3 regions of the Bacillus sp. PK5-006 genome follow, and region 1 is predicted to be linked to each of the others. Evidence: a T-box and tRNA genes for the amino acid it is inferred to sense, from the RefSeq annotation. Region 1 holds a T-box; the other regions hold tRNA genes.
What was found. The T-box of region 1 lies ahead of thrS (threonine--tRNA ligase). A T-box ahead of a tRNA ligase gene usually reads a tRNA of that ligase, here a tRNA-Thr.
Positions count from the first base shown of each region.

Region 2: it has a tRNA-Thr gene. The T-box ahead of thrS (threonine--tRNA ligase) is inferred to sense a tRNA for this amino acid. The anticodon was not compared.
Region 3: it has a tRNA-Thr gene. The T-box ahead of thrS (threonine--tRNA ligase) is inferred to sense a tRNA for this amino acid. The anticodon was not compared.

Region 1 covers NZ_CP096414.1:1,138,288-1,145,796, forward strand. The annotation lists gene M1D84_RS05840 (replication initiation and membrane attachment family protein) at 1-771, shown strand, start outside; gene dnaI (primosomal protein DnaI) at 788-1,717, shown strand; gene M1D84_RS05850 (TVP38/TMEM64 family protein) at 1,751-2,389, shown strand; gene ytxC (putative sporulation protein YtxC) at 2,450-3,319, shown strand; T-box leader at 3,363-3,610, shown strand; gene thrS (threonine--tRNA ligase) at 3,657-5,597, shown strand; gene M1D84_RS05865 (methyl-accepting chemotaxis protein) at 5,754-6,674, shown strand; one part of gene M1D84_RS05870 (IS3 family transposase) at 6,804-7,077, shown strand; one part of gene M1D84_RS05870 (IS3 family transposase) at 7,077-7,509, shown strand, end outside.
Region 2 covers NZ_CP096414.1:952,768-960,276, forward strand. The annotation lists rRNA gene M1D84_RS04815 (23S ribosomal RNA) at 1-1,039, shown strand, start outside; rRNA gene rrf (5S ribosomal RNA) at 1,101-1,216, shown strand; tRNA gene M1D84_RS04825 (tRNA-Val) at 1,735-1,810, shown strand; tRNA gene M1D84_RS04830 (tRNA-Thr) at 1,844-1,919, shown strand; tRNA gene M1D84_RS04835 (tRNA-Lys) at 1,957-2,032, shown strand; tRNA gene M1D84_RS04840 (tRNA-Leu) at 2,041-2,123, shown strand; tRNA gene M1D84_RS04845 (tRNA-Gly) at 2,154-2,225, shown strand; tRNA gene M1D84_RS04850 (tRNA-Leu) at 2,238-2,323, shown strand; tRNA gene M1D84_RS04855 (tRNA-Arg) at 2,334-2,410, shown strand; tRNA gene M1D84_RS04860 (tRNA-Pro) at 2,418-2,494, shown strand; tRNA gene M1D84_RS04865 (tRNA-Ala) at 2,503-2,575, shown strand; tRNA gene M1D84_RS04870 (tRNA-Met) at 2,601-2,674, shown strand; tRNA gene M1D84_RS04875 (tRNA-Ile) at 2,679-2,755, shown strand; tRNA gene M1D84_RS04880 (tRNA-Ser) at 2,763-2,855, shown strand; tRNA gene M1D84_RS04885 (tRNA-Met) at 2,878-2,954, shown strand; tRNA gene M1D84_RS04890 (tRNA-Asp) at 2,959-3,035, shown strand; tRNA gene M1D84_RS04895 (tRNA-Phe) at 3,054-3,126, shown strand; tRNA gene M1D84_RS04900 (tRNA-His) at 3,152-3,227, shown strand; tRNA gene M1D84_RS04905 (tRNA-Gly) at 3,239-3,312, shown strand; tRNA gene M1D84_RS04910 (tRNA-Ile) at 3,330-3,406, shown strand; tRNA gene M1D84_RS04915 (tRNA-Asn) at 3,413-3,487, shown strand; tRNA gene M1D84_RS04920 (tRNA-Ser) at 3,491-3,581, shown strand; tRNA gene M1D84_RS04925 (tRNA-Glu) at 3,589-3,660, shown strand; gene M1D84_RS04930 (TspO/MBR family protein) at 3,737-4,213, opposite strand; gene M1D84_RS04935 (TraR/DksA C4-type zinc finger protein) at 4,300-5,034, opposite strand; gene M1D84_RS04940 (1,4-dihydroxy-2-naphthoate polyprenyltransferase) at 5,153-6,091, opposite strand; gene M1D84_RS04945 (isochorismate synthase) at 6,472-7,509, shown strand, end outside.
Region 3 covers NZ_CP096414.1:2,801,595-2,809,103, reverse strand. The annotation lists rRNA gene M1D84_RS14625 (23S ribosomal RNA) at 1-2,919, shown strand, start outside; rRNA gene rrf (5S ribosomal RNA) at 3,029-3,144, shown strand; tRNA gene M1D84_RS14615 (tRNA-Asn) at 3,154-3,228, shown strand; tRNA gene M1D84_RS14610 (tRNA-Ser) at 3,233-3,323, shown strand; tRNA gene M1D84_RS14605 (tRNA-Glu) at 3,341-3,415, shown strand; tRNA gene M1D84_RS14600 (tRNA-Val) at 3,449-3,524, shown strand; tRNA gene M1D84_RS14595 (tRNA-Met) at 3,540-3,616, shown strand; tRNA gene M1D84_RS14590 (tRNA-Asp) at 3,621-3,697, shown strand; tRNA gene M1D84_RS14585 (tRNA-Phe) at 3,716-3,791, shown strand; tRNA gene M1D84_RS14580 (tRNA-Thr) at 3,798-3,870, shown strand; tRNA gene M1D84_RS14575 (tRNA-Tyr) at 3,886-3,970, shown strand; tRNA gene M1D84_RS14570 (tRNA-Trp) at 3,985-4,058, shown strand; tRNA gene M1D84_RS14565 (tRNA-His) at 4,088-4,163, shown strand; tRNA gene M1D84_RS14560 (tRNA-Gln) at 4,173-4,244, shown strand; tRNA gene M1D84_RS14555 (tRNA-Gly) at 4,252-4,326, shown strand; tRNA gene M1D84_RS14550 (tRNA-Cys) at 4,332-4,402, shown strand; tRNA gene M1D84_RS14545 (tRNA-Leu) at 4,417-4,505, shown strand; tRNA gene M1D84_RS14540 (tRNA-Leu) at 4,543-4,624, shown strand; gene M1D84_RS14535 (hypothetical protein) at 5,112-5,537, shown strand; gene M1D84_RS14530 (phosphotransferase) at 5,960-6,754, shown strand; gene M1D84_RS14525 (hypothetical protein) at 6,773-7,477, shown strand; gene M1D84_RS14520 (histidine phosphatase family protein) at 7,508-7,509, opposite strand, start outside.

The sequences.
Region 1 (7,509 bases):
ATGATTCCAAGAAAGGCTTTGACAAAGCAGGTAAAAGAAACAATTAAGAAGTTAGCTGTTGTATACGGCATCACCCCGCTTCAAATGCAAAATATTGTAGCAGGTGCATGCGGTTCGGATCAAATGATCTCAACAGAAGAGCTGAGAAAAGCAGCAAGAGACTGGTACCAAATTGAATACAGAGGCGAACAGCCAAAGCTGATTGATCAAAAACAGCCAAGACACTTGCGCCAAGATGCTTCAAAGACGCCGGCGGCTGATACTCCAGATGCAAAATTGATTGAAAAACTGGATCATATTTCGCCTAGAGAGCTGCTAAAAGACATGGCAGATGGTATTGAGCCAACGTATGCCGACTTAAGAATTGTCGAAGATATCATGCTCGAGCAGCAGCTAGAGCCAGGTGTCATGAATGTTCTCATCTACTATACATTACTCAAAACAGATATGAAGCTGTCAAAAACATATATGCAAAAAATCGCCGCTCATTGGGTGAGGAAGAAAATCAAAACCGTAGCAGCGGCCATGAAAATTGCCAAAGAAGAGAACAGACAAATGACAGAGTGGGCGCAGCAGAAAAAGCAGCGCAGCCCATATGGTACAGGAAAAGTTGTCCGGGAAGAGAAACTGCCTGACTGGATGAAAGAAACCGAAACAAAAGAACAGCCGGCAAAAGAGCAAACGGACAATCTGTCTACAGAAGACCTCGAACGAGAAAAAGAAAAACTGTTAGATCAGTTTAAAAATATGAAAAAGTACAATGCACATTAAGGTGAGGTGAGATGGGATGAAACCGATCGGTCGTTCATTTGAACAGCTAAAAGGACGAGTAGATTTTCGCGTGAGATACAATCAGATTAAAGAAAGTGTGTTATCTGATGAAGATGTGAAGGCTTTTTTACAGAAGCATCAAGAAGAGATACATGAAGACATGATCAATCGCAGCTTGAACCGGCTCTTTGAATATGTGCAGCAGTCGAAGGGCTGCTCTTACTGCTTAGATGACGAAAACGTTAATGCGATTTTAGATGGGTATCACCCGAAGCTTGTGATCAAAGGTCAGAGTATTGATATTGAATATTCTCCTTGCCCAGTCAAGCTGCGGCTCGATAGACAGAAGAAACAGCAAGAGCTGATGAAAAGCATGTATATTCCGCAAAATGTCCTTCAAGCGACGTTCGCTGATCTGAACGTTGTGGGGAGACAAGAGGTCATTCAAAAAGTAGGTCAATTCCTCCAAAGCTATGATGAGACTGGAAAAGGAAAAGGCTTGTATTTACACGGAAAGTTTGGAGTAGGAAAAACGTATATACTGGCAGCTATTGCGCAGCAGCTAGCGGAGAAAGAATACCCATCTCTCCTTGTTTACGTGCCTGAATTTGTAAGAGAGTTAAAAAATTCATTAGCCGATCATACGCTAGAAGAAAAGCTGAATATGGTCAAGTCCACTCCTATTTTAATGCTTGATGATATTGGGGCAGAATCGATGACAAGCTGGGTGCGGGATGAACTGCTCGGTACGATCTTACAATACCGTATGGCAGAGCAGCTGCCGACATTTTTCTCTTCTAATTTCTCACCAAACGAGCTGAAGCATCACTTTACGTACTCACAGCGGGGAGAAAAAGAAGAGGTCAAAGCCGCTCGTTTAATGGAACGGATTCTCTATTTAGCAGAGCCAGTGTTGCTCGAAGGAGAAAACCGCCGTCATTTATAAAAGCGTATGTCACCTGAAGGAGGAGCAAATGAAATGAACAAAAGAAAATGGCTGCTTTTTCTTGTGATTGGCATTCTTGCTGCTGCGCTGTGGTGGCTGAATAAACAGCATCTTCAGCTGGCGCCGAAAGATGTGAAGAATTGGGTGCTTCAATTTGGGATGCTGGCTCCCTTTGTTTTTCTTTTCTTATCTCTTTTCCGCCCGTTTGTTCTCGTCCCGATTACCGTCTTTTCTTTGGCGGCAGGTTTGGCATTCGGCAGTGTCCTTGGGACGATTTATGCCCTCATTGGAGCGACAGCCGGGGCAACAGGCTCTTTCATGATTGCTTCAACCTTTCGTGCAAAAAAGAAGGAAACGGAATCAAACAGCCGAAAGCTCAAAGCGGTGACGTCCCGCATTCAGGAGCATGGTTTTCTTTATATTTTGTTATTGCGTATTGCACCGATTCACTTTGATTTTGTCAGCTATGCGGCAGCTGCTTCACGTGCAAATTATCGTGCATTTGTGACAGCCACCTTTTTAGGCTTAATACCGGGGACAATTGCGTTAAATGTTCTCGGCTCAAGCTTTGTCAGCGGCAATTATGCCGCCTTAGTGGTTGTTTGTTTGATTTATTTGATCTTTATCTCTGTTCCACTCATTTTAAAAAGAAAGATGCCTGATTTATTTTAGGCGTCTATTTTTTATGTTCCCCCCATATATATGTAACAGATGTCGTTAGGGGGGACAAACATGCTTGAAATAATCTTTGAAGATGAATATGATACCGCCGCTTTTTTACATCTTGCTGAACACTTAGACAGTCGGCATCACATGTCAATTCAACAAGGGAAAGACCGGCTTCTCATAGAGGCGAAGGAATCCGAAGAAGCACTTGAGCACATTGTGCGGCCATTATTGGTTCACTTTTTTTTGGAATGCAAAGAAAATGAGCGCATGCGCAGCATCCTTGAAAACACCTATTTGTTTAAAGATCCTGAAGAGCAGCACCAAATTCTTTCCATCGCACACAGTATCATGAACGGGGATTTAGATGATATTCCCGGCATTCAGCAAGACCCGTCAAGAGAAGCCCTTTTAAAAAAGGAGCTTGAGGCGATTTCTTTACAGCAAGGCGTTTTTTCAATTGGTTCATTTATGACATTTAGGCTGTCAGAGTATGACCGAAGGCTGAAGAACTATGTTGAAGTGTCCATTGAAGAATACAAAATGGAGCAGGAGTATCAAAACTTCATTCAATCGCTTCGTGACTATGTGATGGCAAGAGAGCCTAGGCTCGAAAAAGTACATGTTGTGCATCAGGACCGCCTGGTGATTTGGGAATTTCGCTACGCTTCTGAGCGTGATCAAAAACAATACATAGACAGACAGTTTGTAAGAGAGCATCCAATGTATATTGATTCGCAGCTGATTGCACCGCTTGTCTCCATTGCACCGCAAAAAATTGACCTATTTACAAATGATACAGGTCACTCGATGGTGCAAACCATTCAAAATATTTTTCAAGAAAGGGTCGAGGTGTTCCCGTCTCATTCATTCCAAGAGCAGAATGTTCAATTTGTACATGCTCATTTCAACAAGAAAAGTGAAAAGCTTTCTTGATTTTCACGAAAAAACGTTTTATAATACGGTGTAACTTCATACAGAGACCGTATTGATAAGGACATGAACAAATGAACACCCGCTTAAAGAGAGGGAAGCCGCGGCTGAAAGCTTCCTAGCAGAGGACCATTTGCTTTACCACCTTTGAACATCAGCTGTGAACTTTTTAGTAATGGCTGACGGGAATTCCCGTTATCGAACCGCAAGCCGTATTTGCTTATGAAAAAGCAAGCTGCAAATACGGGAAAAAGGGTGGAACCACGATTCCGTTTATTCAACCTCGTCCCTTTCCAGGGGGGCGGGGTTTTTATATTGCCAAAAAAAGGAGTGACCAGAGATGTCAGAACAAATTCAACTTACATTTCCAGATGGAGCAGTCAAGGAGTTTGACAAAACAGCTACAACAGAAGACATCGCGGCATCAATTAGCCCGGGCCTAAAGAAAAAAGCACTTGCCGGTAAATTGAACGGTAAAGAAATAGATCTGCGTACGCCGCTATTAGAAAGTGGAACAATCGAGATCATCACAGATAAAAGTGAAGAAGCACTCGACATTATGCGCCACAGCACAGCACATTTGCTAGCGCAGGCGATCAAACGCCTGTATGGAAAAGAGCATCACGTTCAGTTTGGCGTAGGTCCTGTCATCGAAAATGGCTTCTACTACGATGTGGACATCGATGTTGCCATCACACCTGAAGACTTACCAAAGATTGAAAAAGAAATGAAGAAAATCATTAACAGCAATCTGCCAATTGAGCGAATTGAAGTATCAAGAGAAGAAGCGAAAAAGCGCTTTGAAGCAATTGGTGATGAATTGAAGCTTGAGCTGTTAGAGGCGATTCCAGAAGGTGAAGCTGTGACGATTTATGAGCAGGGTGAATTCTTTGACCTCTGCCGCGGGATTCACTTGCCGTCTACAGGGAAAATCAAAGAGTTTAAACTGTTAAGCCTTGCTGGTGCATACTGGAGAGGTGACAGTAACAACCAAATGCTTCAGCGTATTTACGGAACAGCTTTCTTCAGCAAAGAAGATTTAAATGAACACTTACGTCTGCTGGAAGAAGCGAAAGAACGCGATCACCGTAAGCTTGGAAAAGAGCTGAAACTGTTTGCGAATTCCCAAAAGGTTGGTCAAGGACTTCCGCTTTGGCTGCCAAAAGGCGCTACAATCCGCCGCGTCATTGAGCGTTACATTGTCGATAAAGAAGTGCGTCTTGGCTATGAACATGTGTACACACCAGTTCTTGCAAGTGTTGAATTGTATAAAACATCAGGACACTGGGCGCATTATCAAGAAGACATGTTCCCAGTAATGGAAATGGACAACGAAGATCTTGTTCTTCGTCCGATGAACTGTCCGCACCATATGATGATTTACAAAAACGAGCCGCACAGCTATCGCGAATTGCCAATTCGTATTGCAGAGCTTGGTACAATGCACCGCTATGAAATGTCAGGTGCCTTATCCGGCCTTCAGCGTGTCCGCGGTATGACATTAAACGATGCACACATCTTTGTTCGTCCAGATCAAATCAAAGACGAGTTCATCCGTACAGTTCGTTTAATTGAAGAAGTGTATCAAGACTTTGGCTTGAATGACTACACATTCCGCTTGTCTTATCGTGATCCAGAAGATACTGAGAAGTATTTCGATGACGATGCGATGTGGAATAAAGCACAATCGATGCTGAAAGATGCAATGGACGAGCTTGGTCACGACTACTATGAAGCAGAAGGCGAAGCGGCATTTTATGGGCCGAAGCTTGATGTACAAGTGAAGACAGCTCTTGGAAAAGAAGAGACATTATCCACTGTACAGCTTGATTTCTTACTTCCAGAACGCTTTGATCTCACATATATCGGAGAAGATGGAAAGCACCATCGTCCAGTCGTGATTCATAGAGGCGTTGTTTCTACAATGGAACGCTTCGTTGCCTTCTTAATTGAAGAATACAAAGGAGCCCTTCCAACATGGCTGGCACCTGTACAATTCCAAGTCATCCCAGTTTCACCGTCTGTTCATTTAGACTATGCGAAAAAAGTACAAGAACGTTTGCAGCTTGAAGGTCTTCGTGTAGAGCTTGACAGCCGCGATGAAAAAATTGGTTACAAAATTAGAGAAGCGCAAATGCAAAAGATTCCGTACATGCTTGTCGTCGGAGATCAAGAAGCAGAAAATGGCGCTGTCAATGTAAGAAAATACGGGGAACAAGATTCAGAAACAATGGATCTTGAAGCCTTTGTGAAACATGCAGTAGCAGAAGCAAAGAAATAATAAGCACAGCCAGTGATTCTCTTTAGATCACTGGCTTTTTCTTTTTGGAGAACACCTCCACTAGTGATCCAATTCCTAAAAAGAGACGTTTAGATAGTACAAAAGTAAGGGTAAGTATGTACTATTGGTTCGAGACAAATTGGGGGAATGAAAGCGATGATGCAAACAACAAACAATTTATCGTCACATGTATTGGAGCAATCAGCTGTTCTTCGTGCATTAGAGCACTCGCTGGCAATGATTGAATTTAATGTGACAGGTGAAGTTCTATGGGTGAACGATATTTTTGCAAAAGCCATGGGATATTCTAAAGAAGAGATGATCGGTCTTAAACATAGACAGTTCTGTCCTCCACATATTATAGAACACACGAGCTATCACATGTTTTGGAAGCGTTTGAGAGAAGGTCAAGTCTTTCAGGAAAAAGTGCAGCGGATCACAAAAAACGGCAGCAGCTTATGGCTTGAAGCGACATATTCACCTGTTCAAGATGAAGAAGGAACTGTAGTGGGTATTGTGAAAGTGGCAACAGATATTACGGAGAGAGAACATACAATGAAGCAAGTCGTAGAAGACCTAAAGGAGATGTCTGCGAAATTAATGGAACGAGCAGAAATTGGCATTCAGCATAGTCAAAGTGTCAATGCCTCCTTTGATCATATAGCAAACGAAACCGATCAAAATATGAGCTTGTTAAAAGGATTAACGGAGCAGGTAGAGTCCATCAGCTCCATTGCGGCAACCATCAACAGCATTTCTTCACAAACCCAGCTGCTCGCCTTAAATGCAGCAATAGAAGCGGCACATGCGGGTTCCTATGGAAATGGCTTTAGTGTAGTGGCAGCAGAGATTCGAAAGCTTGCGACAAATTCAAAAGAAGCGATCGTCAAGGTAGATCAATATGTGAAGGCGATCCATGCAGAAGTAGAGAAAGTCAGCAGCGGCACAAGCCGGGCAAAGACAACCGTGTTTACAAACCGGGATCTTGTAAAGCAGGCAAGTGAGGAATTCATCGTTGTAGGAGAAGCAGCACGCGGCTTAGACCGGCAAGCGCAAAGTCTAGCGGCAATCATATAGCTCTAAAAATACAAAAACACCCAATCTCGTCAGGGGGACTGACCCCATAAGATGAGACAAATAAAAAACACCTTCAAGTTTGAAAACGGATCGTTGTGATCCGAAATAAAACATGGAGGTGTTTTTTCTATGGGGACAAGAGTGAGTTATCCGGTTGAAGTCAAACAGAAGGCTGTAGAAATGAGATTGGCAGGCGTATCAATGAAAGAGATCTTGCGGGAATTGAATATCAAAAATAAAACGCAGGTTCAGACATGGGTGAGGTGGCATAAGGCTGGGGATACACACCGGTTCGAACAGCCTGTTGGAAAACAATATACCCATAGAAAGGGTCCCGAGTACTCTTCCGAATTAGAGAGACTGCAGGCAGAAAATCGCTATCTGAGTCAACAGAATGAAGTTTTAAAAAAGTACAACGAATTGGAAAGGAAGTTGATAAGGAAACGTCAATTAAACTGGTAGAAGAATTGTGCAAAACAATGACAGTACAGGACATCTGTGTCCATTTAGGCGTCTCACGCGCTTCGTACTATAGATGGAAAAAGAATCTGAATCAGAATCATTCTAAAAGACAACTAGAGAAACAAATCGGCACGTTGTGCCGAGAGCACAAGTATCGGTATGGATACCGAAAAATCACAGCCTTACTAAAAGTGAGAATGCTTATTAACCATAAAACTGTTCAACGTATCATGCAGAAAAACCAGTGGCAGTGCCGGGTTAAAATGAAAAAGCGTAAGAAAAATGGGCAGCCCTATGCTGTGGCTGGTAATATACTGGATCGGAACTTTCAGTCTGATCGCCCTCTTGAAAAACTAGTAACGGACATCACGTA
Region 2 (7,509 bases), 190 kb from region 1:
CGCTTAGCGTAAGCGAAGGTGCGAATTGAAGCCCCAGTAAACGGCGGCCGTAACTATAACGGTCCTAAGGTAGCGAAATTCCTTGTCGGGTAAGTTCCGACCCGCACGAAAGGCGCAACGATCTGGGCACTGTCTCAACGAGAGACTCGGTGAAATTATAGTACCTGTGAAGATGCAGGTTACCCGCGACAGGACGGAAAGACCCCGTGGAGCTTTACTGCAGCCTGATATTGAATGTTGGTACAGCTTGTACAGGATAGGTAGGAGCCTTGGAAACCGGAGCGCTAGCTTCGGTGGAGGCATCGGTGGGATACTACCCTGGCTGTATTGACCTTCTAACCCGCTGCCCTTATCGGGCAGGGAGACAGTGTCAGGTGGGCAGTTTGACTGGGGCGGTCGCCTCCTAAAATGTAACGGAGGCGCCCAAAGGTTCCCTCAGAATGGTTGGAAATCATTCGCAGAGTGTAAAGGCACAAGGGAGCTTGACTGCGAGACCTACAAGTCGAGCAGGGACGAAAGTCGGGCTTAGTGATCCGGTGGTTCCGCATGGAAGGGCCATCGCTCAACGGATAAAAGCTACCCCGGGGATAACAGGCTTATCTCCCCCAAGAGTCCACATCGACGGGGAGGTTTGGCACCTCGATGTCGGCTCATCGCATCCTGGGGCTGTAGTCGGTCCCAAGGGTTGGGCTGTTCGCCCATTAAAGCGGTACGCGAGCTGGGTTCAGAACGTCGTGAGACAGTTCGGTCCCTATCCGTCGCGGGCGCAGGAAATTTGAGAGGAGCTGTCCTTAGTACGAGAGGACCGGGATGGACGCACCGCTGGTGTACCAGTTGTTCTGCCAAGGGCATCGCTGGGTAGCTATGTGCGGACGGGATAAGTGCTGAAAGCATCTAAGCATGAAGCCCCCCTCAAGATGAGATTTCCCATTCCGCAAGGAAGTAAGATCCCTGAAAGATGATCAGGTTGATAGGTCTGAGGTGGAAGCGTGGTGACACGTGGAGCTGACAGATACTAATAGATCGAGGACTTAACCTATATTCTAATGTGAAGCATGAACATTGTTATCTAGTTTTGAGAGAACATTCTCTCCATCAGGTTTGGTGGCGATAGCGAAGAGGTCACACCCGTTCCCATACCGAACACGGAAGTTAAGCTCTTCAGCGCCGATGGTAGTTGGGGGTTTCCCCCTGTGAGAGTAGGACGCCGCCAAGCTTCTATAAGGATCAGTTCCAGTCGGAACTGGTCTTTTTTGTGCAAGTTGAGGGTACATACATTCACTTGTTTGATAAAAGATCGTGGCTTCATTTTATGTCCACAAGCAGCGTGTGAAATACTTGGATATAAAGAGGAAAATGAGCCTATCGCATAAAACATTAGCTATAAAAACAATAGAGAGACAGAGTATCAGCTTATATAGGGAAATTAAAGATGTGTAAGCCTATATGATTTTTATAAATGCTTACGGCTAAAGAGATTACATATATCATTAAAGTATAAAAATGAGGGACTGCTAATATTTCTGAAGGAATCGAACGTTTTAAAAGAGAATATAGAAGAGAGAAGTTCAGCTGCTGAACGGAACAGCAGCTGTTTGAATAGGTGAAATGACGATCATTTGTTAAAAGAAATACGCAATGAAAATTGAAATAAAATTTTTTTAATATAGCCTTTACAAATGATTAAAACCTGTATATAATAATCTTTGTCGGATCGAGAGATTCCTACATAGTGGAGGATTAGCTCAGCTGGGAGAGCATCTGCCTTACAAGCAGAGGGTCGGCGGTTCGAGCCCGTCATCCTCCACCATATTTATTCTTACATAATGTTAGGATAGATAAAGCCGGTGTAGCTCAACTGGTAGAGCAACTGACTTGTAATCAGTAGGTTGGGGGTTCAAGTCCTCTTGCCGGCACCACTTTCATATGGTAAGATAGACAAGTCGCTTTTAAAGCGAGCCATTAGCTCAGTTGGTAGAGCATCTGACTTTTAATCAGAGGGTCGAAGGTTCGAGTCCTTCATGGCTCACCATGTTTCATGCGGGTGTGGCGGAATTGGCAGACGCGCTAGACTTAGGATCTAGTGTCTTTATGACGTGGGGGTTCAAGTCCCTTCACCCGCATTGCCAAATAAAATAAAGAAATCCTGTAATGCGGAAGTAGTTCAGTGGTAGAACACCACCTTGCCAAGGTGGGGGTCGCGGGTTCGAATCCCGTCTTCCGCTTATACCATCCACGCCGGGGTGGTGGAATTGGCAGACACACAGGACTTAAAATCCTGCGGTAGGTGACTACCGTGCCGGTTCAAGTCCGGCCCTCGGCATTATAAATAAGCGCCCGTAGCTCAATTGGATAGAGCGTTTGACTACGGATCAAAAGGTTAGGGGTTCGACTCCTCTCGGGCGCGCCATTAAGATCGGGAAGTAGCTCAGCTTGGTAGAGCACTTGGTTTGGGACCAAGGGGTCGCAGGTTCGAATCCTGTCTTCCCGACCATCTTTTATGGGGCCTTAGCTCAGCTGGGAGAGCGCCTGCCTTGCACGCAGGAGGTCAGCGGTTCGATCCCGCTAGGCTCCACTTTTTAAAAGATTAATTTGATCATGGCGGTGTAGCTCAGCTGGCTAGAGCGTACGGTTCATACCCGTGAGGTCGGGGGTTCGATCCCCTCCGCCGCTATAAAGGACCTTTAGCTCAGTTGGTTAGAGCAGACGGCTCATAACCGTCCGGTCGTAGGTTCGAGTCCTACAAGGTCCACCATCTATACGGAGGAATACCCAAGTCCGGCTGAAGGGATCGGTCTTGAAAACCGACAGGGGTGTCAAAGCCCGCGGGGGTTCGAATCCCTCTTCCTCCGCCATATTTTTTAAAACCCATATCATCGCGGGGTGGAGCAGTTCGGTAGCTCGTCGGGCTCATAACCCGAAGGTCGCAGGTTCAAATCCTGCCCCCGCAACCAAAATGGTCCGGTAGTTCAGTTGGTTAGAATGCCTGCCTGTCACGCAGGAGGTCGCGGGTTCGAGTCCCGTCCGGACCGCCATTTTTCAAAAGAATACTTGGCTCGGTAGCTCAGTTGGTAGAGCAACGGACTGAAAATCCGTGTGTCGGCGGTTCGATTCCGTCCCGAGCCACTTTTATAAAAATATTCATAGTATGGCGGTTGTGGCGAAGTGGTTAACGCACCAGATTGTGGCTCTGGCACTCGTGGGTTCGATTCCCATCAATCGCCCCATACATATTTTTGCGGGTGTAGTTTAGTGGTAAAACCTCAGCCTTCCAAGCTGATGTCGTGGGTTCGATTCCCATCACCCGCTCCATTTGTATATCTGTTCATGGGCCTGTAGCTCAGCTGGTTAGAGCGCACGCCTGATAAGCGTGAGGTCGGTGGTTCGAGTCCACTCAGGCCCACCATGATCTTCCGCAGTAGCTCAGTGGTAGAGCTATCGGCTGTTAACCGATCGGTCGTAGGTTCGAATCCTACCTGCGGAGCCAAATGGAGAAGTACTCAAGTGGCTGAAGAGGCGCCCCTGCTAAGGGTGTAGGTCGCGTAAGCGGCGCGAGGGTTCAAATCCCTCCTTCTCCGCCATTGATATGGCCCGTTGGTCAAGCGGTTAAGACACCGCCCTTTCACGGCGGTAACACGGGTTCGAATCCCGTACGGGTCATTTTTAAAAGAGATCTTGTCAAAGATCTCTTTTTTATTTTCTCCAAAACGAAAGACCGCATCATGGCGGTCTTTTTTTACATATTCATGGAATAGATCGTATAAGACAAGTATGTGGCAAAGAAGCCCCATAAGACATATGGAATCAGTAAAATTGGAACGACTTTGCTTAGTTTACGTGAGACGATGACAAGTGCAAGTGCTGTCAGTGCGACGAGAAGGCAGTCGATTGTAGCTACAAACAAATCCTTTTGTGTAAATTGAAAAAAGCTAAAGGCTTGATTTAAAACATAATTTAAAAGGAAAAGAATCCAAAATGGTAAAGTGATTTTTTGGAATCCATATTTTCCATAAATGATCGCTGCGGACAATGAGATGAGTGCAAATAAGACAGCCCACACAGCACCGATCACACCGCCACCAGGCGTCCATTTTGGTTTATTCAATGCGTCATACCATTCTCTGTCGACGGGGAACAAGAATCCGGCAATAGAGAATAGTGCGTATGTAATAAAGAAGACGACAATCGCCCAAATGATACTTTTTCTAGCCATCAAGAATCTCCTCCAATCAAATTCACTCTTAAAATGATTTCCCAATAATTACATGATATAAACATAAAGCCCCCAATATGAGGGGACTAATGATTTTCTTCTGTATAAGGTTCTTCCTCGTACGGTTTCAAGTCACCAAATACCGTCATGACACCTTCTTCGTCTAGTGCTTCTTCATAGGCCTCGTGTGCTTTGTTCGGATACACCTTGCTTGCTTTTCCTTCAATATCAGCAGCTGCGAATCCTTCGTAGTCCTCTACATAATCTTCATCTTCTGATTGTGTATATACATCATCGTATGTCAGAGGAGGGAATTCCATATCAGACGGGGTCTCAGAGTTTCCGTAGCGTTCTACGTCTTGGTAGGCATCCTCTCCATCGTACGCAGCACTTTCTTCATTTTCAAATTGTCCCGCGGGAGGACTTAATAAATCCTCTTCAATCGGACGGTTTTGTGAAACGGTCTGTTCTTTTGAATGCTCTGTGCATGTGACGGCAGTAGGCAAGGCTTCTAAGCGTTCCTTTGGAATAGGGGCTTTACAGACCTTGCACAGACCATAAGAGCCGTCTGCAATGGCTTGGAGTGCTTCATTGATGTCTAACATATGTTCATGTTCCAAGCTGTTTAAAGCAATATCTTTCCCACGCTCGAACAGCTCTGTCCCTTGATCACCCGGGTGGTTATCATAGGCAGACAATTCACCGATTGAATCGTAAGGAAAGGATACTTTCTGTTCATCGTCATGGCTTTTGGCTTCAAGTTCTTTCTTTTCATCGAGAAGGCGCTGCTTCAAATGATGTAATTCGTCTTTAGACAACAAATCGATCATCCTTTCATATCAAACATATTGTTAGTATGAGCAATTTTGTATGTAAGACTAGTTCCAATTTGAAGCAATTCCTTATTAAAAAAACGCCTGCGGCTGCAGGCGTTCTTTGTTACGCGATATAGTATTGTAAGATCAAAGCGATCGTCAGCAGAAAACCAAAAAATGTATTGGTTTGAGCTGTAGATTTCATGGCATTCATTAATTCAATCGGCTTTTCTTTTTGTTTAAACTCTTTAATGGCTGTATAGGCTTTTGGCACACTCAGTAAAACAAGAAGACTCCAAAGACCGACGATATCTGTGAAGATATAAACAAAAATGAGTACATATGATACCAAAAACATGGAAAGTAAAATGTTCACTGCAGCTTTGCGTCCAGCAAGAATGGCAAGTGTTCTTCGTCCATTTTCCTTATCCCCGTCTAAATCACGGATATTGTTCGATAGTAAGATGGCACCAACTAAAATAGAAATTGGTAGTGAGATGAGAACCGCTTTAGACGTCAGTGTGCCTGTTTGGATATAGAAACTAATCAGGATGATTCCTAATCCCATAAAAGCACCTGAAACAAGTTCTCCAAACGGTGTATATGCAATTGGTACAGGGCCGCCAGTATAGAAATAGCCTGCTGCCATACAAATAAGTCCTATTAGTGCAATCCACCAGCTAGACATCATGCAAATATATACCCCAAGTAATAAAGAAAGCGCAAATAGTGCATAAGCAAGGCTGAGGACTGTCTTTGGCTTTACACCGTTTCTTACAATGGCTCCGCCGATGCCGACAGATTTCTCGTTGTCAAGCCCGCGAACATAATCAAAGTACTCATTAAACATGTTTGTTGCGATTTGGATAAACATAGATGCAAACAGCATGGCTAAAAATAGCCCAACATGTATTTGACCACTTGGAAGTGCTAAAACAGTTCCTAAAGTAACGGGAATAAATGCTGCTGTTAGTGTATGCGGTCGTAGTAAATTCCACCAAATTCGCCAGTTTTTATCAGGCTTTATTGGTGAAAGTTGATCTGATATCGATTGATGCTGCATAAAATATACTCCTTTAAATAAAAAAATACGTACACGTCCAAATTCCAGTTTAGCAAAGTTCAAAAAGGTGTCAATATATTGATGCGATGAATCGGGAAAAAGATGTTTGCTAATCGTTGCCATATCGAAGGAAAGCTTGATTTTAGAACAGGACCTGCCATTTTACCTTTGATGCTCTCGTTTCAATAAGCAGGAGCGAAAAAATCTTGAAAGCGTGATATAATAAGGATTCGAGGTTTTAAAAGCTGTTTTCTTTACTAAGTTCATCTGTTAAGGTTTATAATAGAAAAGCAGGTCATTCGACATATTCGAATGTTCATGTATTTTTTTGTTATGGTTTTATTTTTTATGTTATTTCATGGATTTTGGAGGAATGTATCATGGTGACAACAGTGCAAAGTACTTTCCGGCAGGAAGCGCTCGCGACATTAGAAGAAGCGAATAACGTCAACCATGCTGTTTTGATAAGCTACTCCAGAAGAGTTGACGATCTGGATCCTCTTGCCTTTTTCCAAAGCGGCGAAGCGGATTTTTTAGGCGAGCGGTTTTTTTGGTCTGATCCAGAAAGCCAAATGATATTTTCTGGACTTGGCAGAGCGGCCGTCATTAAATCATCTGAGCAAGGCAAGGAACGATTCGATATAGTCCATCAAGAATGGGAACAGCTAAAGCAGCTCATGTTCCATTTTCATGATGAGAAGGAGTTAAAGCAAGCGGCTGTTGGTCCGCTTTTATTTGGAGGATTCTCGTTTGATCCGCACGAAGAGAAGGCGCGTCATTGGGAAGCATTTGGCGAGGCTCATTTTTTTGTGCCATCGATCATGCTGACTGTCTCAAAAGAAGGCAGTTTTCTTACGATCAATGAGTGGAAGCAGGTGGACGGGAATGTTCATCAGCTTATTCAAGAATTAGAACAAAAAGCCTCCCGTTTCGAGGCATTGCCAGTACGGACTGGTGGACAAGCTGAACTTGTTCATATGGAAGAGCTGGATGTGAACGAGTGGATGAAGGCGATCCAAGAAGCGACAGACCACATTCGTGCAAACGAATATGAAAAGGTTGTTTTAGCAAGAGAAGTCTTGCTTCACTATAAAAATCAAATTGAACTTGCTCCACTATTAGCAGAATTATTAAAGCACCAAACAACGAGTTATGTATTTGCGGTTGAACAGGGAAGACAAGCATTTGTCGGAGCCACGCCGGAACGCTTAGTGAAAAAAAGCGGTGGAGAGGTCTTTTCATCCTGTTTAGCAGGTTCCATTGTTCGCGGAAAAAATGAAGCGGAGGATCACGCATTAGGCGAGGAACTGCTGCATGATGAGAAGAATTTGATTGAACATCAAATTGTCGTCAATATGATTGAGCAAGCATTTAAAGCGAATTGCCTTCATGTGCATAAACCAAATCAACCAAGTCTT
Region 3 (7,509 bases), 1.7 Mb from region 1:
AAGGGCGCACGGTGGATGCCTTGGCACTAGGAGCCGATGAAGGACGGGACGAACACCGATATGCTTCGGGGAGCTGTAAGCAAGCTTTGATCCGGAGATTTCCGAATGGGGAAACCCACTGCTCGTAATGGAGTAGTATCCATACTTGAATACATAGAGTATGAGAAGGCATACCCGGGGAACTGAAACATCTAAGTACCCGGAGGAAGAGAAAGCAAATGCGATTCCCTGAGTAGCGGCGAGCGAAACGGGAACAGCCCAAACCAAGAGGCTTGCCTCTTGGGGTTGTAGGACACTCTATACGGAGTTACAAAGGAATGATATAAGCGAAGAGGTCTGGAAAGGCCCGCCAAAGAAGGTAACAGCCCTGTAACTGAAATGTCGTTCTCTCCAGAGTGGATCCTGAGTACGGCGGAACACGTGAAATTCCGTCGGAATCCGGGAGGACCATCTCCCAAGGCTAAATACTCCCTAGTGACCGATAGTGAACCAGTACCGTGAGGGAAAGGTGAAAAGCACCCCGGAAGGGGAGTGAAATAGATCCTGAAACCGTGTGCCTACAAGTAGTCAGAGCCCGTTAACGGGTGATGGCGTGCCTTTTGTAGAATGAACCGGCGAGTTACGATCCCGTGCAAGGTTAAGCAGAAGATGCGGAGCCGCAGCGAAAGCGAGTCTGAATAGGGCGCATGAGTACGTGGTCGTAGACCCGAAACCAGGTGATCTACCCATGTCCAGGGTGAAGTTCAGGTAACACTGAATGGAGGCCCGAACCCACGCACGTTGAAAAGTGCGGGGATGAGGTGTGGGTAGGGGTGAAATGCCAATCGAACCTGGAGATAGCTGGTTCTCTCCGAAATAGCTTTAGGGCTAGCCTCAAGGTAAGAGTCTCGGAGGTAGAGCACTGATTGGACTAGGGGCCCCTACCGGGTTACCGAATTCAGTCAAACTCCGAATGCCGATGACTTATCCTTGGGAGTCAGACTGCGAGTGATAAGATCCGTAGTCGAAAGGGAAACAGCCCAGACCGCCAGCTAAGGTCCCAAAGTATACGTTAAGTGGAAAAGGATGTGGAGTTGCTTAGACAACCAGGATGTTGGCTTAGAAGCAGCCACCATTTAAAGAGTGCGTAATAGCTCACTGGTCGAGTGACTCTGCGCCGAAAATGTACCGGGGCTAAACGTATCACCGAAGCTGCGGACTGTTCTTACGAACAGTGGTAGGAGAGCGTTCTAAGGGCTGTGAAGCCAGACCGGAAGGACTGGTGGAGCGCTTAGAAGTGAGAATGCCGGTATGAGTAGCGAAAGACGGGTGAGAATCCCGTCCACCGAATGCCTAAGGTTTCCTGAGGAAGGCTCGTCCGCTCAGGGTTAGTCGGGACCTAAGCCGAGGCCGAAAGGCGTAGGCGATGGACAACAGGTTGATATTCCTGTACCACCTCCTCACCATTTGAGCAATGGGGGGACGCAGGAGGATAGGGTAAGCGCGGTATTGGATATCCGCGTCCAAGCAGTTAGGCTGGGAAATAGGCAAATCCGTTTCCCGTAAAGGCTGAGCTGTGATGGCGAGCGAAATTTAGTAGCGAAGTTCCTGATTCCACACTGCCAAGAAAAGCCTCTAGCGAGGTGAGAGGTGCCCGTACCGCAAACCGACACAGGTAGGCGAGGAGAGAATCCTAAGGTGATCGAGAGAACTCTCGTTAAGGAACTCGGCAAAATGACCCCGTAACTTCGGGAGAAGGGGTGCTTCTTAGGGTGTTAAAGCCCCGAGAAGCCGCAGTGAATAGGCCCAGGCGACTGTTTAGCAAAAACACAGGTCTCTGCGAAGCCGTAAGGCGAAGTATAGGGGCTGACGCCTGCCCGGTGCTGGAAGGTTAAGAGGAGCGCTTAGCGTAAGCGAAGGTGCGAATTGAAGCCCCAGTAAACGGCGGCCGTAACTATAACGGTCCTAAGGTAGCGAAATTCCTTGTCGGGTAAGTTCCGACCCGCACGAAAGGCGCAACGATCTGGGCACTGTCTCAACGAGAGACTCGGTGAAATTATAGTACCTGTGAAGATGCAGGTTACCCGCGACAGGACGGAAAGACCCCGTGGAGCTTTACTGCAGCCTGATATTGAATGTTGGTACAGCTTGTACAGGATAGGTAGGAGCCTTGGAAACCGGAGCGCTAGCTTCGGTGGAGGCATCGGTGGGATACTACCCTGGCTGTATTGACCTTCTAACCCGCTGCCCTTATCGGGCAGGGAGACAGTGTCAGGTGGGCAGTTTGACTGGGGCGGTCGCCTCCTAAAATGTAACGGAGGCGCCCAAAGGTTCCCTCAGAATGGTTGGAAATCATTCGCAGAGTGTAAAGGCACAAGGGAGCTTGACTGCGAGACCTACAAGTCGAGCAGGGACGAAAGTCGGGCTTAGTGATCCGGTGGTTCCGCATGGAAGGGCCATCGCTCAACGGATAAAAGCTACCCCGGGGATAACAGGCTTATCTCCCCCAAGAGTCCACATCGACGGGGAGGTTTGGCACCTCGATGTCGGCTCATCGCATCCTGGGGCTGTAGTCGGTCCCAAGGGTTGGGCTGTTCGCCCATTAAAGCGGTACGCGAGCTGGGTTCAGAACGTCGTGAGACAGTTCGGTCCCTATCCGTCGCGGGCGCAGGAAATTTGAGAGGAGCTGTCCTTAGTACGAGAGGACCGGGATGGACGCACCGCTGGTGTACCAGTTGTTCTGCCAAGGGCATCGCTGGGTAGCTATGTGCGGACGGGATAAGTGCTGAAAGCATCTAAGCATGAAGCCCCCCTCAAGATGAGATTTCCCATTCCGCAAGGAAGTAAGATCCCTGAAAGATGATCAGGTTGATAGGTCTGAGGTGGAAGCGTGGTGACACGTGGAGCTGACAGATACTAATAGATCGAGGACTTAACCTATATTCTAATGTGAAGCATGGACATTGTTATCTAGTTTTGAGAGAACATTTTTAAAATATCTCTTGATTTATTTTCAATACATAGTATAATATCTTTTGTCACTAAATTGTCTGGTGATGATGGCGAAGAGGTCACACCCGTTCCCATACCGAACACGGAAGTTAAGCTCTTCAGCGCCGATGGTAGTTGGGGGTTTCCCCCTGTGAGAGTAGGACATCGCCAGGCTTTCTTCATTCCGCAGTAGCTCAGTGGTAGAGCTATCGGCTGTTAACCGATCGGTCGTAGGTTCGAATCCTACCTGCGGAGCCAATTTGGAGAGCTGTCCGAGTGGCCGAAGGAGCACGATTGGAAATCGTGTAGGCGGTAACCCCGTCTCAAGGGTTCGAATCCCTTGCTCTCCGCCACAATTTACATAATAAAGGGCCCGTTGGTCAAGCGGTTAAGACACCGCCCTTTCACGGCGGTAACACGGGTTCGAATCCCGTACGGGTCACCATTTTTATAGAATACACACCAGCATTTTTTATTCGGAGGATTAGCTCAGCTGGGAGAGCATCTGCCTTACAAGCAGAGGGTCGGCGGTTCGAGCCCGTCATCCTCCACCATATCTTTTATATCGTCGCGGGGTGGAGCAGTTCGGTAGCTCGTCGGGCTCATAACCCGAAGGTCGCAGGTTCAAATCCTGCCCCCGCAACCAAAATGGTCCGGTAGTTCAGTTGGTTAGAATGCCTGCCTGTCACGCAGGAGGTCGCGGGTTCGAGTCCCGTCCGGACCGCCATTTTTCAAAAGAATACTTGGCTCGGTAGCTCAGTTGGTAGAGCAACGGACTGAAAATCCGTGTGTCGGCGGTTCGATTCCGTCCCGAGCCACCACTATTTGCCGGTGTAGCTCAACTGGTAGAGCAACTGACTTGTAATCAGTAGGTTGGGGGTTCAAGTCCTCTTGCCGGCACTGTTTTTCAAAAGTGGAGGGGTAGCGAAGTGGCTAAACGCGGCGGACTGTAAATCCGCTCCCTCCGGGTTCGGCGGTTCGAATCCGCCCCCCTCCACCATTTTTTGTTTTCATAGGGGCATAGTTTAACGGTAGAACAGAGGTCTCCAAAACCTCCGGTGTGGGTTCGATTCCTACTGCCCCTGCCAATTATATTTTATAATTCATTACATCTATGGCGGTTGTGGCGAAGTGGTTAACGCACCAGATTGTGGCTCTGGCACTCGTGGGTTCGATTCCCATCAATCGCCCCATTTTATTATTGGGCTATAGCCAAGCGGTAAGGCAACGGACTTTGACTCCGTCATGCGTTGGTTCGAATCCAGCTAGCCCAGTTGATATGCGGAAGTAGTTCAGTGGTAGAACACCACCTTGCCAAGGTGGGGGTCGCGGGTTCGAATCCCGTCTTCCGCTCCAATAATGGCGGCATAGCCAAGTGGTAAGGCAGAGGTCTGCAAAACCTTTATCCCCGGTTCAAATCCGGGTGTCGCCTTTTTTGAAAAGACTGCCGGGGTGGTGGAATTGGCAGACACACAGGACTTAAAATCCTGCGGTAGGTGACTACCGTGCCGGTTCAAGTCCGGCCCTCGGCACCATTGTTTTTTAATATAAGATGCGCTCTTTAATGATCATGCCGGTGTGGCGGAATTGGCAGACGCGCACGACTCAAAATCGTGTTCCTCACGGAGTGCCGGTTCGACCCCGGCCACCGGTATCTAGTTTTAGATATTCTTTATTATCGTCAATCACAGAAGAATTAAGGAATATCAACGTTTAAAACGTCTTTCTACAAATTGTAGGAGGGCGTTTTTTATTTGTTTTTTAGCTGATTTTTCACACGCAAAATTACTTCAAATCGTGTTCACTGCTGAAAGGGGACCTAGCTAAATGGCAAGACGTAAAAATATTTTAGACCAAGGTGAATTGGCAATTTTAGAAAAGGAAACTAAGTCTTATGTTGAATCATTTCGGGAAGCTATTGAATTATTTGTTTAGGACTGTGAGTAATAAATTTTTAAGGCGTTTCTTAATTCCCTAACAGCAAAAGGAATAAGTATTGCTGAATTAAAGCCTTACGATATGACAGAGGAACATATTAAGGAGATTACTTTTACTTTATTGATGGTTACCTTATGATTAAACTAAAGAGGCAGGATAATTGAAGAAGGATTGGATATAAATTGTACATAAGAGGTGTTGTCATGATTACGGTTAAAAATGCTGAACGTTATTTTAAAGATAGCATTGGTGAAGATACCGATGATATAAAAAAGGTTTGGGAAACATTTAAGGCTTTTTCAAAGGAGACAGTTGAGGGCGAAGAAGATAAAGAAATTTTATTTCAGTGTGGTGTCTATGATTTTACAGGAGAGGAACTATTTCATTTTGACTTTGTACGTCAGTTTACAGTTTATGAAAAAGATGATTATTCTCACATGGAACAACTACACTGTGAATTTTTATTTAAACCAACAAGCGAGTTAAAAAAGTTAAAGGTGGTAGAAGAATGGTCAATGGATTATGACGATATCGAGCATTTTTTTCATCATATTGAAAGTATTCATGAGTTTAAAATACCTTTGAATTTAAAGCCGATAAAATCAGAAATATATCAGGAAGAGCTTTAATTCTTAATTCATTAACGTGTGCTTTACTTTAAGAAGGTATACCTTGCCTTTTTGGAATAATTTATCACGGAGTGCAGGTTCGACCCCGGCCACCGGTATCTATTAAAAGTTTCATGATTGGTTTTACCATGAACCTAACGTTTCACCCTCGTGGTAAAACGTTTTTTTGTGGTTTAAATGAGTTGTTTAGATAAAAATAGAAACCTATAGAACATAATGAGTATGTACTTCTTTTAGCAGAATAATCTTTAGATGATTTGCAACATTTGATAAGATACATTTAACCATGTAAGGAAACAAAATGGAGCAGCACATTCACTTAAAACAGTTGTACTACCTTTGAGTAACTAAATGAATATTTGTGGGTACATACACATCTTTAGCTGACATCAACATGGTGACCCAGTTTAAGGGGAGAATTTATGAAAAAACAAAATGATCATGAAGAGTTATTGACAGGTGGAAATGTCTCGAACGTATATCGTTCGGGAGATACGGTTCGCCGAGAAGTAAAGCCAGACAATATCAATATACGAAAGCTGCTACAGCATTTAGAAAAAAAGAATTTCTCCTATGCTCCAAGGTATTTAGGGATTGATGAACAAGGTAGAGAGATATTGTCCTTCATTGAAGGCGTAGCCGGTCATGATCCTTTAAAAGAATACATGTGCTCTCACCATGCCTTAAAAGAAATAGCGAGAATGCTTAGACTGTATCATGATGCTGTTCGTGATTTTCCCATTTCAGACGATTGGGAACGAATGGACAATACGCCTGTCGAAATAGAGGTTGTGTGCCATAATGATTTTGCAATGTACAACATCATTTTCAATAATGAAAAACCAGTGGGTATCATTGATTTTGATGTAGCTGCTCCTGGTCCAAGACTTTGGGATATCGCATATACTTTGTATACATGTGTACCTATCAGTAGGTTTTTTCGCACCAAAATAGGAGACATCGTGAACTATCATTCATTAGACCATGCATACCAGATAAAGCATAGAGTGAAACTGTTTTTTGAAGCTTATGGTGAGGAAATAGCAGAAGATTATTTGGATATGGTGCTGCTGCGTTTAGAAGGATTATGTCAGTATATGAAACGAAAAGCGAGTGAGGGGGATATCGCTTTTCAAAACATGATTCAAGAAGGACATCTTGAACATTATCAAAAAGACATTCAATTTATTCATGAACATAGAAAAGAATGGATGTAAAAAGGCGGCGTTGTGATCATGCAAACGAAGACGATATTACAGGCTATCATTCAAGACGAGGGAGTAAATGATTATCCTCTTTTTAGACAGTACTGTGTGAGAAAAGAACAGGGTCTGCGTAAAGATGCGCTAAACGTTCTTCAGGCCTTTATTGAAGAGATGAAAGAGAACGATTTTGAAGTACAGCGGGAATTTGCTGCTTGGCTGTTTGAGTGGATTGAACGGTTTGAGGATGGTCATCATCTGCTTGTGTATCCGCTGGTAAATGGGGTAATCCAGCCTGTTTTTCAAACGTGGGAGAATGTTGATCCATTGGATGTGAGACCGTATCGCTGGCAAGGTTTGTTTGTACATCAGGGAGAAGGGCTGCCCTATTTATTGAAAGCGCTAGAGCTTGGAGGCAGAAGTGAGCAGCGTGTGATTGTTCAAATTTGTGAAGTCTATTTATCGGCATTGTGGTATTCGTTTCATCATATACATGAAGATCTTTATTTAAGCACCTATGAGAAGGATCAAGAGAGAATTCAAGGGATTGAACGTGTTATGATGCTGATTCAAGATCAAAGAACTCGTACGAATGTTCAAAAACAAGCTGTCTATTATGACCAGCTTTTAACGGACTGGATGACGTTTCAGCAGACGGAGACAAGGGGCTTTATGAAATGGTGTGCGGAGCGTAAGAAACCGTATGAGTGGGTAGAGTCCTTTTATTATCAGCAATAGATGAGAAAACGGCAGAGTTCATTCTGCCGTTT